2 regions of the Blastococcus colisei genome follow, and region 1 is predicted to be linked to the other one. Evidence: riboswitches for the same ligand, from Rfam matches in the RefSeq annotation. Region 1 holds a riboswitch; the other holds the start of a gene.
The links. Region 1 has a riboswitch for cyclic di-AMP ahead of FHU33_RS11830 (VldE C-terminal domain-containing protein). Riboswitches for the same ligand answer to the same signal wherever they lie in the genome.

Region 1 (7,287 bases):
ACCCGGCCGGACTCACAGTCTTCTTTCAGCCGCCGGAGGCGCCGCGGCGGCGGAGGTAGCGCTCGAACTCCTTGGCGATCGTGTCACCGCTGGCCTGAGAGAGGTCGAACTCGGCAGCCCGCTCCTCGAGCGAGCGCACGTACTCGACGACCTCGTCGTCCTCGTTGGCCATCTCGTCGACCGTCTTCACCCAGTCCTCGGCCTGCTGCGGCAGGGCGCCGAGCGGCACAGCGATCTCGAGGACCTCCTCGACCCGCTGCAGCAGCGCGACCGTGGCCCGCGGCGACGGCGGCTGGGAGACGTAGTGCGGCACGGCGGCCCAGAAGCTGATCGCCGGCAGCCCGGCCTGCACGCAGGCGTCCTGGAAGACGCCCAGGATGCCGGTTGGCCCCTCGTACCGGGAGGTCTCCAGGCCGTACGTGCGGGCGGACTCCGCGTCGTACGCCGAGCCGGTGACCGGGGTGGGCCGGGTGTGCGGGGTGTCGGCCAGCAGGGCACCCAGCGCGACCACGATCGAGACGTCGAGCTCGGTCAGGATCGCGATGAGCTCGTCGCAGAACCCACGCCACCGCATGTTCGGCTCGATGCCCCGGATGAGGACGACGTCGCGCTCGCTCCCCGGCGGCCGGGCCACGGAGATCCGGGTCGTCGGCCACTCGATGCGGCGGCTGACCCCACCGATCAGCGAGACGGTGGGCCGGTTCACCTGGAAGTCGTAGTAGTCCTCCGGGTCCAGCGCGGCCAGCGGCTTGGCGTCCCAGATCAGCTCGAGGTGCTCGACGGCCCCGGTCGCGGCGTCCCCGGCGTCGTTCCAGCCCTCGAAGGCCACCACCACCAGGGGGTCGGTCAGCCGGGGCAGGTCGTCAGCTGCGGACTGTGGATCGGTCACCTCTGCGAGCCTACGTCGATCCGGTCGCCCCGCCCGGTTCTCGACCCGTCCGCATGATGTCGACGACACCGAGGCCACAGGGAATGAGACGATGGGCGGGACATCGGGAGCGCCCAAGCCTGGGCCAGCCCGCCGGGGTGCCGGAGCATCGAAGCCCGCACACCCACAGCAGAGCACCACTGGGGATCGCCTGTGTCCGACTCACCCATCCTCCGCCCGGATGCCACGGCCGCGCTGACCGCCCTGCTCGACCAGCGGATCCTCGTGCTCGACGGCGCGATGGGCACCGCCATCCAGCGGGACCGGCCGGACGAGGCCGGCTACCGCGGGGAGCGCTTCGCCGACTGGCCGACCGACGTGCAGGGGAACAACGACCTGTTGAGCATCACCGCTCCCGAGATCATCACCGCGATCCACCGGGAGTACCTCGATGCCGGCGCGGACCTCATCGAGACGAACACGTTCAACGCCACCACGATCTCGCTGTCCGACTACGGCATGCAGGACCTCGCCTACGAGCTCAACGTCGCCTCCGCCCGGCTGGCCCGCCGGGAGTGCGACGCGATGACCGAACGCATCCCGGACAAGCCGCGCTTCGTCGTCGGAGCGATCGGGCCGACCAGCCGGACGGCGTCCATCTCCCCGGACGTCAACGACCCGGGCGCCCGCAACGTCACCTACGACGAGCTGGTCGAGGCCTACCTGGAGCAGGCGAACGGGCTCGTCGACGGCGGCTCCGACGTGCTGCTGATCGAGACGATCTTCGACACGCTCAACGCCAAGGCGGCGATCTTCGCGCTGGAGACGCTTTTCGAGGAGCGCGGGCGCCGCTGGCCGGTGATGATCTCCGGCACCATCACCGACGCCTCCGGCCGCACGCTGTCGGGGCAGGTCACCGAGGCCTTCTGGCACTCGGTGCGGCACGTGAACCCGCTGCTGGTGGGGCTCAACTGCGCCCTCGGCGCCAAGGAGATGCGGCCCTACATCGCCGAGATGTCACGGATCGCCGACACGTTCGTGTCCTGCTATCCGAACGCGGGCCTCCCGAACGCGTTCGGCGAGTACGACGAGTCGCCCGACGAGACCGCCGCGGTGCTGGCGGAGTTCGCCGACAGCGGCTTCGTCAACCTCGTCGGGGGCTGCTGCGGCACGACACCGGCACACATCGCGGCGATCGCCGGCGTGGTCGAGGGCCGGAAGCCGCGGATCCCCGTCGAGGTGCAGCCCGCCCTCCGGCTCTCCGGTCTCGAGCCGGTGACCGTCACCGAGGACAGCCTCTTCGTCAACGTCGGCGAGCGCACGAACATCACCGGATCGGCCCGTTTCCGCAACCTGATCAAGGCCGGCGACTACCCGGCGGCGCTGGCGGTGGCCAGGCAGCAGGTCGAAGCCGGCGCGCAGGTCATCGACATCAACATGGACGAGGGGATGATCGACGGCGTCCAGGCGATGGACCGCTTCGCGAAGCTGATCGCCACCGAGCCCGACATCTGCCGCGTGCCCACGATGATCGACTCCTCGAAGTGGGAGGTGATCGAGGCCGGGCTCAAGTGCGTCCAGGGCAAGGCCATCGTCAACTCGATCTCGCTGAAGAACGGCGAGGAGGAGTTCGTCCACCACGCCCGGCTGTGCCGCAAGTACGGCGCGGCGGTCGTCGTCATGGCCTTCGACGAGGACGGCCAGGGCGACAACCTCGTCCGCCGCACGCAGATCTGCAAGCGCGCCTACGACATCCTCATCGAGCAGGTCGGCTTCCCGGCCGAGGACATCATCTTCGACCCCAACATCTTCGCCGTCGCCACGGGGATCGAGGAGCACGCGAACTACGGCCTGGACTTCATCGAGGCCACCCGCTGGATCAAGCAGAACCTGCCCGGTGCGCTCGTCTCCGGCGGCGTCTCGAACGTCTCCTTCTCCTTCCGCGGCAACAACCCCGTGCGCGAGGCCATCCATTCGGTCTTCCTGTACCACGCGATCGAGGCCGGCCTGGACATGGCGATCGTGAACGCCGGCCAGCTCGAGGTCTACAGCGAGGTGCCCGCGCTGCTGCGCGAGCGCATCGAGGACGTGATCCTCAATCGCCGTCCGGACAGCACCGAACGCCTGCTGGAGATCGCCGGTGACTTCGCCGGCGACGGCTCGGTCAAGGAGGTGGCGACCGAGGAGTGGCGGTCGCTGCCGGCGGGGGAGCGGATCACGCACGCGCTGGTGAAGGGCATCGACGCGTTCGTCGAGGACGACACCGAGGAGTTGCGCGCCCTCATCAGCGAGCGGGGCGGCCGGCCGATCGAGGTGATCGAGGGCCCGCTGATGGACGGCATGAACGTCGTCGGCGACCTGTTCGGCGCCGGGAAGATGTTCCTGCCGCAGGTGGTGAAGTCCGCGCGGGTCATGAAGAAGGCCGTCGCGTACCTGATCCCGTTCATCGAGGCGGAGAAGCAGCCCGGCGACGCCGAACGCACCAACGGCAAGGTCGTCATGGCGACGGCGAAGGGCGACGTCCACGACATCGGCAAGAACATCGTCGGCGTCGTCCTCCAGTGCAACAACTACGACGTCGTCGACCTCGGCGTCATGGTGCCGGCACAGAAGATCCTGGACGCCGCGAAGCACGAGGGCGCCGACGTCATCGGCCTCTCCGGGCTGATCACGCCGTCGCTGGACGAGATGGTGAACCTCGCCTCGGAGATGGAGCGGCAGGGCTTCGACGTCCCGCTGCTCATCGGCGGGGCGACGACGTCGCGCGCGCACACCGCGGTCAAGATCGCGCAGAAGTACCACGGACCGGTCGTCTGGGTGAAGGACGCCTCGCGGTCGGTGCCGGTCGTCGCGGCCCTGCTCTCCGACGAGCAGCGCCCGAAGCTGCTGGCCGAGACGGCGGCCGAGTACGAGGCCCTGCGGGAGCGGCACGCCGCCCGGCAGGACAGCCGGACGATGCTGCCCATCGCCGCCGCCCGGGCCGCGGCCCCACGAATCGACTGGAGCACCTACTCCCCGCCGCGGCCGCGCATGCTGCTGCAGCAGGCGATGGACGTCTGTGCGGGCCCCTCCTGCGACCACGTCCACCACGTGGCGACCCAGTTCGTCCGGACGTTCACCGAGTATCCGCTCGAAGAGCTGCGCGGCTACATCGACTGGCAGCCGTTCTTCAACGCCTGGGAGATGCGGGGCCGCTTCCCCGACATCCTCCACAACCCGGTGTCCGGTGAGGCCGCCCGCCGGCTCTACGAGGACGCGCAGGCGATGCTCGACCAGATCATCGGCGAGAAGTGGCTGACCGCGAACGGCGCCCTCGGCCTGTTCCCGGCCAACCAGGTCGAGGGCGACGACATCGAGGTCTACACCGACGAGTCGCGCTCCGCCGTCCTGACGACGCTGCACCAACTGCGGCAGCAGACCGAGGGACGGGACGGATCGTCACGCAAGTCGCTGGCCGATTTCGTGGCGCCGAAGGCGACCGGGTTGCGCGACTACGTCGGGGCCTTCGCGGTGACCGCCGGCCTGGGCTCCGTCGAGCGGGTCATGGCGTTCAAGAAGGCCAATGACGACTACAGCGCGATCCTGCTGGAGTCACTCGCCGACCGGCTGGCCGAGGCCTTCGCCGAGCGGCTGCACGAGCGGGTGCGCAAGGAGTTCTGGGCCTACGCCCCGGACGAGCACCTCGACGCCGACGGGTTGATCGCCGAGAAGTACCACGGCATCCGGCCCGCTCCGGGGTACCCGGCCTGCCCGGAGCACACGGAGAAGCAGACGATCTGGGATCTGCTGGACGTCGAGGCCACCACCGGCATCCAGCTCACCGAGAGCATGGCCATGTGGCCGGGTGCCGCGGTGAGCGGGTTGTACTTCTCGCACCCCGACTCCCGGTACTTCGTGCTGGGACGGGTCGGTCGTGACCAGGTCGAGGACTACGCGCGACGCAAGGGCTGGACCGTCGCCGAGGCGGAGAAGTGGTTGTCCCCGAACCTCGGCTATCGCACGGAGGACGAATGAAGGACCCCGTCCTCCCCATCCCTCGCAAGCTCGGGCGGGCCCCTGGGCGGAGCCGATGGGGCCCGCCGCCCGCCGTCAAGGGTTCAGCCGTGTGGCAAGGACAACGGGCCGTCGTAAACATTTCGTAGTACTTTCGTTATCTGTCTGCCGGGCCCCGTTCCTCGACCGAGGACCCCGCCGGACACCGCCGAACTGCGCGCGGCCCAGCGCCGCGAGCAGACCGGGGACCCATGGTTCCTCTGGGGTGAATCCTGCGCGCATGCGCTGCAGGTAGGGCAACTTCCGGCCCGAACCCGTCAGCTAACTCGGTAGGCGGCTGAGGAAGAACGGAGAGACGCCCCCCTGTGGCGCCCCTGAACCTGAACACCGCACAGCCCACCGACGACGTCACCGGCACGGACTCCGTCCGCCTCGCCCGCACGAGCCGCCTGGCAGCGCCGGGCTCCCGCGTGGCCTACTCCCTCGGCATCGCCACCGTCTGCGTGCTCGCCGCCTTCGACCTGGTGGCCGGGAAGCCGGCTCCGGCCACCGCCGAGACGCAGACGGCGTCCGTCGTCGTCGCCGATGCCCTGGGTATCGACGGGGCCGGTATCGAGGCCCCCGCGCCCGAGGACTCCGAGCTGCTGGGCCAGCTGGCCGCCAGCCGGTCCGAGCGCGACGCGGAGCAGGCCGCGGCCGCCGCGGCCCAGGCGCAGGCCGAGCACGACGCTGCCGCGGCGAAGGCGGCGGAGGAGGCACGCCTCGCAGCCGAGGCCGCTGCCGCCGCTGAGGCGGCCGCTGCAGCGGAGGCGGCCGCGGCGGCGGAGGCGGCCGAGGCAGCGGAGGCGGCAGCCGCCGCCTCGCCCGCGCCGGCTGCCGCGGCGGCGTCCGTGACCGCCACGGTCATCGCGAAGATCAGCAACAGTGCGGGCGCCCTCAGGCCCGTCGCACAGGCAGCCGCCAACGCGGTCGTGTCCAACGTCCCCGGGGCCGACAGCATCACCCTCGGCGGCACCCGCGCGAGCGCCGCCGATCCGGGAGGCCACCCCTCCGGGCTGGCGGTGGACTACATGGTCGGCTCGAACGCGGCCCTCGGTGACGCGATCGTCGCCTACCACGTCGCGCACTGGGACGAGCTCGGCGTCGACTACATCATCTGGCAGCAGCGGATGCTCAGCTCGCCCGGTGGCTCCTGGAAGCAGATGGAGAACCGCGGCAGTGCCACGGCCAACCACATGGACCATCCGCACGTGAACTACCGGGGATGAACCGCGCGGCTCGAGGCGTCGGTGAGCTGCGAGCCGTGCTGTTCGACATGGACGGCACGCTGGTGGAGACGGAGCAGTACTGGGGCGAGGCGATGTTCGAGCTCGCCGCGAGCCTCGGCGGGAGGATGTCCGAGCGCGCCCGGGCGGCCACGGTGGGCTCCACCATGCGCCGGTCGATGAGCATCCTGCACGCCGACCTCGGGCTGGCCCGGACCGAGGAACAGCTGCTGGCCGACGCCCGCTGGGTCGAGGACCGGACGGCGCAGCTCCTTGGCTCCGGCATCTCCTGGTGCCCGGGTGCGCGCGAGCTGCTCATCGCGGTCCGGGCCGCGGGTCTGCGGTCGGCCCTGGTCACCACCACACCGCGGCGGCTGGCCGACATCGTCCTGACGACCATCCGTGCCGATCTGGGTGGTGATCCGTTCGACGTTACCATCTGCGGTGACGAGGTGCCGGCGCGCAAGCCCGACCCGGCGCCCTACCTGCAGGCGATGGCCGCACTCGGGGTGGAGCCCGCCGGGTGCGTCGTGGTCGAGGACTCGCAGTCCGGGGTGGCGGCGGGTCTCGCCGCAGGTGCCGCCGTCCTGGGCGTCCCGACCGTCCAGGAGATCCCCAGCGCACCCGGGCTCACCGTGCGGAACGGCCTCGGCGGCGTCGACGTGGCCGGACTGGCCGACGTCCTGGCCCGTGGCGACATGGCCGACGCGTCCGCCTGAGCGGAGCTCCGCCGCTACTGGCGGGGCAGCGGCACCTCGCGGCCCCGCGACACCACCGTGCGTGGCCGCTGCAGAGCCGTCACGTCGATCAGTGGGTCGCCGTCGACCAGCAGTAGATCGGCCTCCAGGCCCACGGCCAGACGTCCGGTGCGCCGCTGCAGGCCGCACGCCCGGGCCGCCAGGCCGGTTGCCGACGCCAGCGCCTCGGTCGCGGGGGCTCCGCACGCGACGAGGTCGGCGACCGCCATGGGCACCAACCCGTGCCTCTTGGACGGGCCGATCCCGGCGTCGGTGCCGGCGAGGAACGTGATCCCGGCGTTGACGAGCTCAACGACGTGCACGAGGTGGTCCTCGAACGTCGACCCGATCGCCGCCAGACGTGCCTGTACGTGCGGGGGTGGAGCGACGCCGGGGACGCGCCCGACGGTCGGGCAGACGTAGG
Region 2 (7,287 bases), 570 kb from region 1:
CCCGCCTGCACGACGCGATCGCGGCAGGCATGGAGCGGGCGTCGGCCGCCATCGACGACGGCCGCGCGAGGGATCAGCTCGAGCGCTGGGTACAGGTCAGCAGAGTCGCCCGCGGCTGACGGCCCCCTTCCAGGGGCCCGCCCCGAGCGTGCGAGGGGGTGGGGAGGAAGGGGGTCCTCTTACTAGTCGGCGGTCTCGAAGCCGATGGAGAACGCGGCGTCGAGGTCGTGCCGCGAGTAGGCGCGGAAGGCGATGTGGGTCTCGGTCTCGAGCACGCCGGGCACCTTGTTGATCCGCCCGGCGATCACCTCGGCGATCTGCTCGAACTCGCGGACCCGGACGATGGCGATCAGGTCGACCTCGCCGGCGGTCGAGTAGACCTCGCTGACTCCCTCGAGGTCGGCGATCGCCGCCGCCACCTCCGGGATCGCGTCGGTGGCCGCGTCGATCATCACGATGGCGGTGATCACGCGGGGGAGCCTAGCCGGGACCGCCCACGGCCGCCCGTTCCTGCCGTGACCCGCTCCGGACGGGCGCGCGTGCCGAGCGACCGGTCGTCGGCGAAGGGATCCCGACCGGAGTGCCCGGTCCCCACCCGGGCCAGGAACGAGCTGAACGCCCCCGTGCCCGGGGCCGCGCAGGCCAGCGTGCCGGTGAGCTCCACGAGACGGGTTCCGGGCTTCTCCATCCAGCGCAGGATGAGCTCGGTCTCGTCGACGGTGGCCGCGAGCTCGTCGTCGGGACCTACCGGGGTCTCGGCGGTGGCCAGCAGGCCCGGCAGCGTGGCGCGCACCGACGTGCCGCGCGGGGCGCCGCCCGCGGCCACCAGCCGCCCGCGGCGGACCACGGAGAGGTGCCAGCCCCGCGAGCCGTCGGTCCGGGCGAGGACGAGTTCGGGCACGGCCGCGAGTGACTCCAGGCGCTGCCGGCGCCGTACGGCCCGCACCAGGACCGCCACCCGGTCACGGAGAATCGCTGCGTCCTCGTAGCGCTCCTCGGTGGCGAGCCGGTCGACCCGGGCGAGCAGCGGCGCGAGCAGGTCGCGGGGGTCGTGGTCGACGGCCGCCCGGAAGACCGCCGCGATCGACGCGTACTCCTCGACCGACTGGGCGCCGGTGCAGGGACCGCCGCACCGGCCCATGCCGAACAGGGCGCAGGCCGAGCTGGACACCCGCGGCGAGATGCGGGTCGTGCACTGCCGCAGGGGCAGCGCCTCGTGGACCGCGGCGACGGCCGCGTCGGCGGCGCGCCGGTCGGGGAAGGGGCCGAGGAAGACGCCCGCGCCGGGGCGGACGCGGCGGACGACCGACAGCCGCGGGAAGGGCTCCTCGGTCAGGCGGATCCACAGCGCCCGTTCGGGGAAGCGGGAGCGGCGGTTGTACCGCGGCTTGTGCTCGGCGATCAGTCGTAGTTCGCGGACCGCGGCCTCGAGGTCGTGCGCGCACGGGATGGCGTCGACCCGCTGGGACAGCGCCACCATCTCGGTGATCCGGCTGCGCTGCTCGCTGGCGGAGAAGTAGCTGCGCACCCGGCTGCGGAGGTCGTTCGACGTCCCGACGTACAGCGGCTCGTCGCGCGGACCGCGGAACAGGTAGACGCCCGGTCCCCGCGGCACGCTGTCGGCCAGGTGCCGCTTGCGCAGCCGCTCGGGGTCGACCTGGCGGGTCAGCCCCGTCAGCTCCTCCAGGGAGGTGATGCCGAGGGGGCCGAGCCGCTCGAAGAGGCCGTGCAGGACGTCGACGGTGGCGCGTGCGTCGTCCAGGGCCCGGTGGGTGGGCGAGGTGGTGGCGGAGAAGTAGGGCGCCAGCGTGGCCAGCTTGCAGTTGGGCACCTCGTCGCGGGTGAGCAGCCGGCGGGCCAGCACCGCGGTGTCCACCGACGCCGCGGCCGGCCACGCGATGCCGTTCTCGGCGCAGGCCGCCTTGAGGAACCCGATGTCGAAGGGGGCGTTGTGGGCGACCAGGACGGCCCCCCGGGCGAACTCCAGGAAGGCAGGGAGCACCGTGCCGATGCGGGGCGCCGCGGCGACCATCATCGACGTGATGCCGGTCAGGACGCTGATGTAGGGCGGGATCTCCCGGCCCGGGTCGACCAGCGTCTGGAACTCGCCGAGGACGAGCCCGCCGCGGACCTTCACCGCTCCGATCTCGGTGATCGCGCTGTCCTTCGGCGACCCGCCCGTCGTCTCGAGGTCCACCACCACGAACGTGACGTCGGCCAGCGGCGTGCCGAGTTCGTCGATGGTGACCTGCTCGTACCGCTGCGGGTCCTGCCGCAGGGGAACATCGCGGGGGAGAGCGGGGGAGGAGGGCACGGCCGGACGGTAGGTCGCGGTAATGACACTCCTGTGATGCCGCGCCGGGGGCCCGGGCCGTGCCGATGTCGCCCGGGCGGGGGTTCCGGGCCGGTTCGCCTGGCGGCGCGCGGATGATCAGGACACCATCTCCCCCGGTGGGCCGCGCCCGTGGACGAGGGCGGCCCGGACACGTAGAGGTGGTCTGATGCTCCCGCGCTCCGGGCGGCGCACTGGTGGGACTGCGGTTCGGACGGCCTTCGCGGTGGTGGCCGCCGCCGCCCTCGCGGCCGCCGTGACCGCGCCGGCGTCGGCGGCACCCAGCGACCAGCCCGGCGGCACCTCGGCGGTACTGGACAGCCGGGCGCTGGACGAGCTGCAGCAGCGCGCCGCCGAGGTGCAGACCGGGCTCCAGCAGCAGCAGGCCGAGGTGGCCGCCGCGCGGGAGGAGCTGGCGCGGGCCGAGCGGGCCGTCGCGGACGCCGAGGCGGTGGTGTCCGAGGCCGAGAGCGAGCTGGCCGTCCACCAGCGGGCGGTCGCCGCCTACGCGGCGGCGGTCTACCGGGACGGCGGGGCGGTCACCCCGTTGACCCTTCTGCTGTCCGGTGGCGATCCGGGGGACGTCGTGGCGGCGCTGGGATTCCTGGAGGTCGTCGACGGACACGCAGCCCAGGTCATCGGCGTCGCGGCAGGACTCCGGCAGACGGCGCTGGATCAGCAGCAGCGGGCGACGGCCGCGCTGACGCAGGCCCGTGCGCGTGCCGACGCGGTCGCCGGGAAGGTGGCCGAGCTCGAGGCCGCCGCCGACGCGGTCACCGACGAGCTGGACGAGGCCCTCGGCGTCGTCGACCGCCAGCTCGCCCAGCTGCAGCAGGAGCAGCTCGACGTCAACGACCGGACGGCAGCCAACTGGCGGGCCTACGTCGAGCAGCTGACCGCAGCCGGCATCACCCCTCCGCCCGCGGCTGCCCTCCTGGACCCGCCCGCAGGGCTGCCGGCCGGCCTGGTGCCGGTCGGGGCCGTCGACGGTGGTGCCCAGCGCGGCGCGGCCCAGCTGCCCCGGCAGCCCACGTCCCTGCTGGTCCTGCCGGCCGAGACGCTGGGCGCCGTCACCGCGGCGATGGGCGCACTCGGGCGTCCCTACGCCCCTGGAACCGCCGGGCCCGACTCGTGGGACTGCGGATCGCTCGTGCAGTCGGTCTACGGGTCGGCGGGTATCCAGCTGCCCGGCACCCAGGCCGATCTCTTCGCCGCCACCACGCCGGTCGCCCCGGCCGACGTCCTCCCGGGCGACCTGGTCTTCCTGGGCTCCGCCGAGTCGGGACTCGGCCACGTCGGGATCGCGCTGGACCCGAGGACCATGCTGGCCGCCGACGCGCGGGCCGGTGCTGTCGTGGTCCGCACGCTGCCTGCAGACCAGGTCCTCGGCATCGGGCGCCCGGGTCTGGGGCAGCGGGCGCCGGTCGCCGCCCCCGGTCCCACCGGCGGAGCGCTGCGCGTGGAGTGCGGGAACACCGTCTACCCGCCCAGCTACGACGGCACGCGCTCCTGGGGCGGCTATCCCAACGGCCTCATCCCGCCGAGCGCCATGTGCCCGATCGGCGCGGGTGCCCACACACTGCGCTGTGACGCCGCGGCGGCCTACCGGGCGTTGTCGGCCGCGTACGCCGGTGCGTTCGGGACGCCGATCTGCATCACCGACTCCTACCGCACCTATGCCGGCCAGGTGCGCCTCTACGGACAGAAGCCGGCCCTGGCGGCGGTCCCGGGCACCAGCAACCACGGTTGGGGCCTGGCGGTGGACCTCTGCGGCGGGATCGACCGGTTCGGCACGCCGCAGTACGCCTGGATGAAGGCCAACGCCGGCCGGTTCGGCTTCCTCCACCCCGACTGGGCCGAGCCCGGCAACGGGCGCGAGGAGCCCTGGCACTGGGAGTTCGCCGGCACCTGAGTCCCCGGCCGCGCTGGATCCGGCGGAATTGTCGGTGGCCGCTCCTACCGTGCGGATGACTCACGGAGGAGAAAACCATGCTGATCGATTGCGACACCTGCACCGCGCGCCCGACGGGCTGCGCCGACTGCGTCGTCACCGTCCTGCTCGGGGCGCCCCCGGGCTGGCAGAGCAGCGACCCGGTCGTCATCCCGCTCGACGGGCGTCGCGGTGCGGGCACCGACACGGCTGTGGGGGGCATCGCGGCCGAGGACGTCGTCGTACCCCCGGCCGGGGTCGTCGTGGAGTTCGACGACGTCGAGCGCCGGGCCGTCCGTGCCCTCGCCGAGGTCGGTCTGGTGCCGCCGCTGCGTCATCGGGACCCCTCGGGAGAGGCTCGGGACGGCGACTGGAGGACGGGCTGAGGGCGTGTGGACGGAACGGTCCGGTCCATGTCACATCGAGTGCTCGTGCGGCTCTGGCCTGCACTGACAGGCCGGGATGGGGCGCTCGTCACAGGCGTCACAAGATCTTCCGTTTGTCACATGATCGTCACGGTCGTAGGGTCGCCGGGTCCGACCGAGTGGTCGTCACCCGCAGAGGGGTGACCTCGGACGGGCACCGCCTAATCGCCTGACGGCGCCTGCACAGGTGTCGGACGGCGAGCCGGGGACCCACCGCAGTCCTGGGGTGAGTTCTCCTGCTGGGCCGGTTCGCCGGTGCGCAGGAGATAGGGCCAGTCTTCCCAGCCCGAACCCGTCAGCTAACTCGGTAGGCGGTAGTCGAGGAAGAAACGGAGAGCCGCCGCTCGTGGCGACCCCACACGCCGTACTGCCGCACGCCCTTGATCAGTCCGCCACCGTTCGTCCGTCCGCTCCTGGACACGTCGGATGGCTCCGGTCCGGTCTCCTCCTCGGAGTGACCGCGGCCCTGACCTTCACCGTCCTCCCGGGCACCGCGACTGCCGACCCGCGGGACATCACCACCGCTGGGCAGGCCGCTCAGGCCGTCGCCGACGCCGAGCACGAGCTCGAGGTGGTCACCGAGGAACTCAACGAGGCCAAGGTCCAGCTCGAGGCACAGCACGCTGCCGTCGCCAGCGCCGAGCAGGCCGCGGCCGACGCGCAGGCGCAGCTGGACTCCCTCGACGGCCAGGTGCGCCAGCTGGCCCGCTCCGCCTACACCAGCGAGGGCTTCTCCCCGCTGGACGTGCTGCTGACCAGCGACTCGGCCGAGGAGCTGGTGCACCAGCTCGGCACCCTCGATGCCATCGCCGGGCACACCAACCAGCAGCTCGCCGAGGTCGCCGAGGCCGCCGCCGCGGCCGAGCAGGCACAGACCGCCGCGGACGAGGCCACGGCGGAGGCGCAGCGCGCCGTCGACGAGATCGCCGCCCAGCAGGAGGACCTCGAGGCGCAGATCGCCGACTTCCAGCGCCAGTACGCGGCGCTGAGCGCTCCCCAGCAGGAGGAGGTCGCCCGGGCGCACGGTGGCACGGAGGCGCAGCCCGCTCCCAGCGGCGTCGTGGCCCCGAGCGGCGCGGCTCAGGTCGCAGTGGACACGGCGCTCGCCCAGGTCGGCGACGCCTACGTCTGGGGCGCCGGCGGTCCGAACGCGTTCGACTGCTCAGGTCTCACGCAGTACGCCTACTCCGCTGCGGGGGTGAGCCTGCCGCACTCCAGCAGGAGCCAGTCGCAGATGGGCTCCCCGGTGTCCGTCGGTGATCTCCAGCCGGGCGACCTGCTCTTCTACTACGAGCCGACCAGCCACGTGGCGATGTACGTCGGCGGCGGGAAGATGGTCCACGCCTCGACCTCCAGCAAGCCGGTCATGGTGGTGGACTTTAACTCGATGAGCGGCTTCACGCACGCGCGCCGCATCGGCTGACGACCTCGCACCCCACGGCCAGGGCCGGTGACCTCCGCGTGGGGTCGCCGGCCCTCGTCGTCCGGGGATGCCGGGATCCCCGCATAGGATCGGTCGAGTGAGCCGGGTGGGTCGGGAAGGTGCTCGCGCCGCGCTGGCCACCGCGGTGATCCTCGGCATCGCGCTCGCCGCCGTCATCGTCGTTACCACGCCCTGGACGCCGTTGCCCGAACCGGTGGGCGGGCACAGTCCGGTCGACCCCACCGCCGGCCTCTCGCCGGAGCAGGTGGACCGCGCCGAGGCGTTCGCGGCGGCGCTCCGTCCTGCCTCCGTGGCCTCGCTGCTGCTCGGCCTGGCCGTCTCGGCGCTGCTCGGCCTCACCCGGGCCGGCGGCCGGCTGGTGCGGGCGGTCACCGCACCGCTCGGTGGGGGATGGGTCTGGCAGGTGCTGCTCGGCGTCCTCGCGCTCGCCGTCGTGGGGCGGCTGGTCACCCTGCCCCTCTCGGCCTACGGGGAGGTGGTGCGGCAGCGCTACGGGCTGTCCACGCGGAGCTGGGGGCTCTGGCTGCGCGATGTCGGCGTCTCCACGGCGATCGACGCCGGCCTGACCGCCGTGAGCGTGCTCGTGCTGGTGCTGCTGGCCCGACGGCTGCCGAGGACCTGGTGGGCGTGGGCGGGGGCCGGGGCCGCCGCGCTGGTGGTCGTCGGCTCGTTCCTCTGGCCGGTCCTGATGGAGCCGGCCTTCAACCGGTTCGAGCCGCTGGCGGCCGGTCAGTTGCGCAGCGACCTGCTCGAGCTGGCCGAGGAGAACGGGACGCCGGTCGAGGACGTGCTGGTGTCGGACGCCTCCCGGCGTACGACGGCACTGAACGCCTACGTCTCCGGGTTCGGCTCCACCCGCCGGATCGTCCTCTACGACACCGTGCTGGACCGGTTGCCCGACGACCAGGTCGAGTCGATCGTCGCCCACGAGCTGGGGCACGTGGCCACCGACGACGTCCTCGCCGGGACCCTCATGGGGGCGCTCGGAGCGGGAGCCGGCGTGGCGGCGCTGGGCTGGCTGCTCTCGGCACCGCGGCTGCTCCGGCGGGCAGGCGCCGACGGCCCGGGGGATCCCCGGGTGATCCCGCTGCTGCTCTTCCTCATGGCGGTGGGCACCCTCCTCTCCACGCCGGTGCAGAACGCGGTCTCCCGGCAG

Region 2: linked by a shared signal. The riboswitch ahead of FHU33_RS14550 (C40 family peptidase) and the one ahead of FHU33_RS11830 (VldE C-terminal domain-containing protein) in region 1 are both predicted to bind cyclic di-AMP.

What each region holds. Positions count from the first base shown of each region.
Region 1 covers NZ_VFQE01000001.1:2,493,200-2,500,486, forward strand. The annotation lists gene FHU33_RS11820 (PAC2 family protein) at 26-889, opposite strand; gene metH (methionine synthase) at 1,082-4,882, shown strand; cyclic di-AMP (ydaO/yuaA leader) riboswitch at 5,058-5,212, shown strand; gene FHU33_RS11830 (VldE C-terminal domain-containing protein) at 5,227-6,129, shown strand; gene FHU33_RS11835 (HAD family hydrolase) at 6,126-6,845, shown strand; gene FHU33_RS11840 (metal-dependent hydrolase family protein) at 6,860-7,287, opposite strand, start outside.
Region 2 covers NZ_VFQE01000001.1:3,065,520-3,072,806, reverse strand. The annotation lists gene trpD (anthranilate phosphoribosyltransferase) at 1-119, shown strand, start outside; gene FHU33_RS14570 (Lrp/AsnC family transcriptional regulator) at 183-470, opposite strand; gene FHU33_RS14565 (DEDD exonuclease domain-containing protein) at 467-2,314, opposite strand; gene FHU33_RS14560 (D-alanyl-D-alanine carboxypeptidase family protein) at 2,502-4,244, shown strand; gene FHU33_RS14555 (hypothetical protein) at 4,322-4,648, shown strand; cyclic di-AMP (ydaO/yuaA leader) riboswitch at 4,836-5,016, shown strand; gene FHU33_RS14550 (C40 family peptidase) at 5,142-6,110, shown strand; gene FHU33_RS14545 (M48 family metallopeptidase) at 6,208-7,287, shown strand, end outside.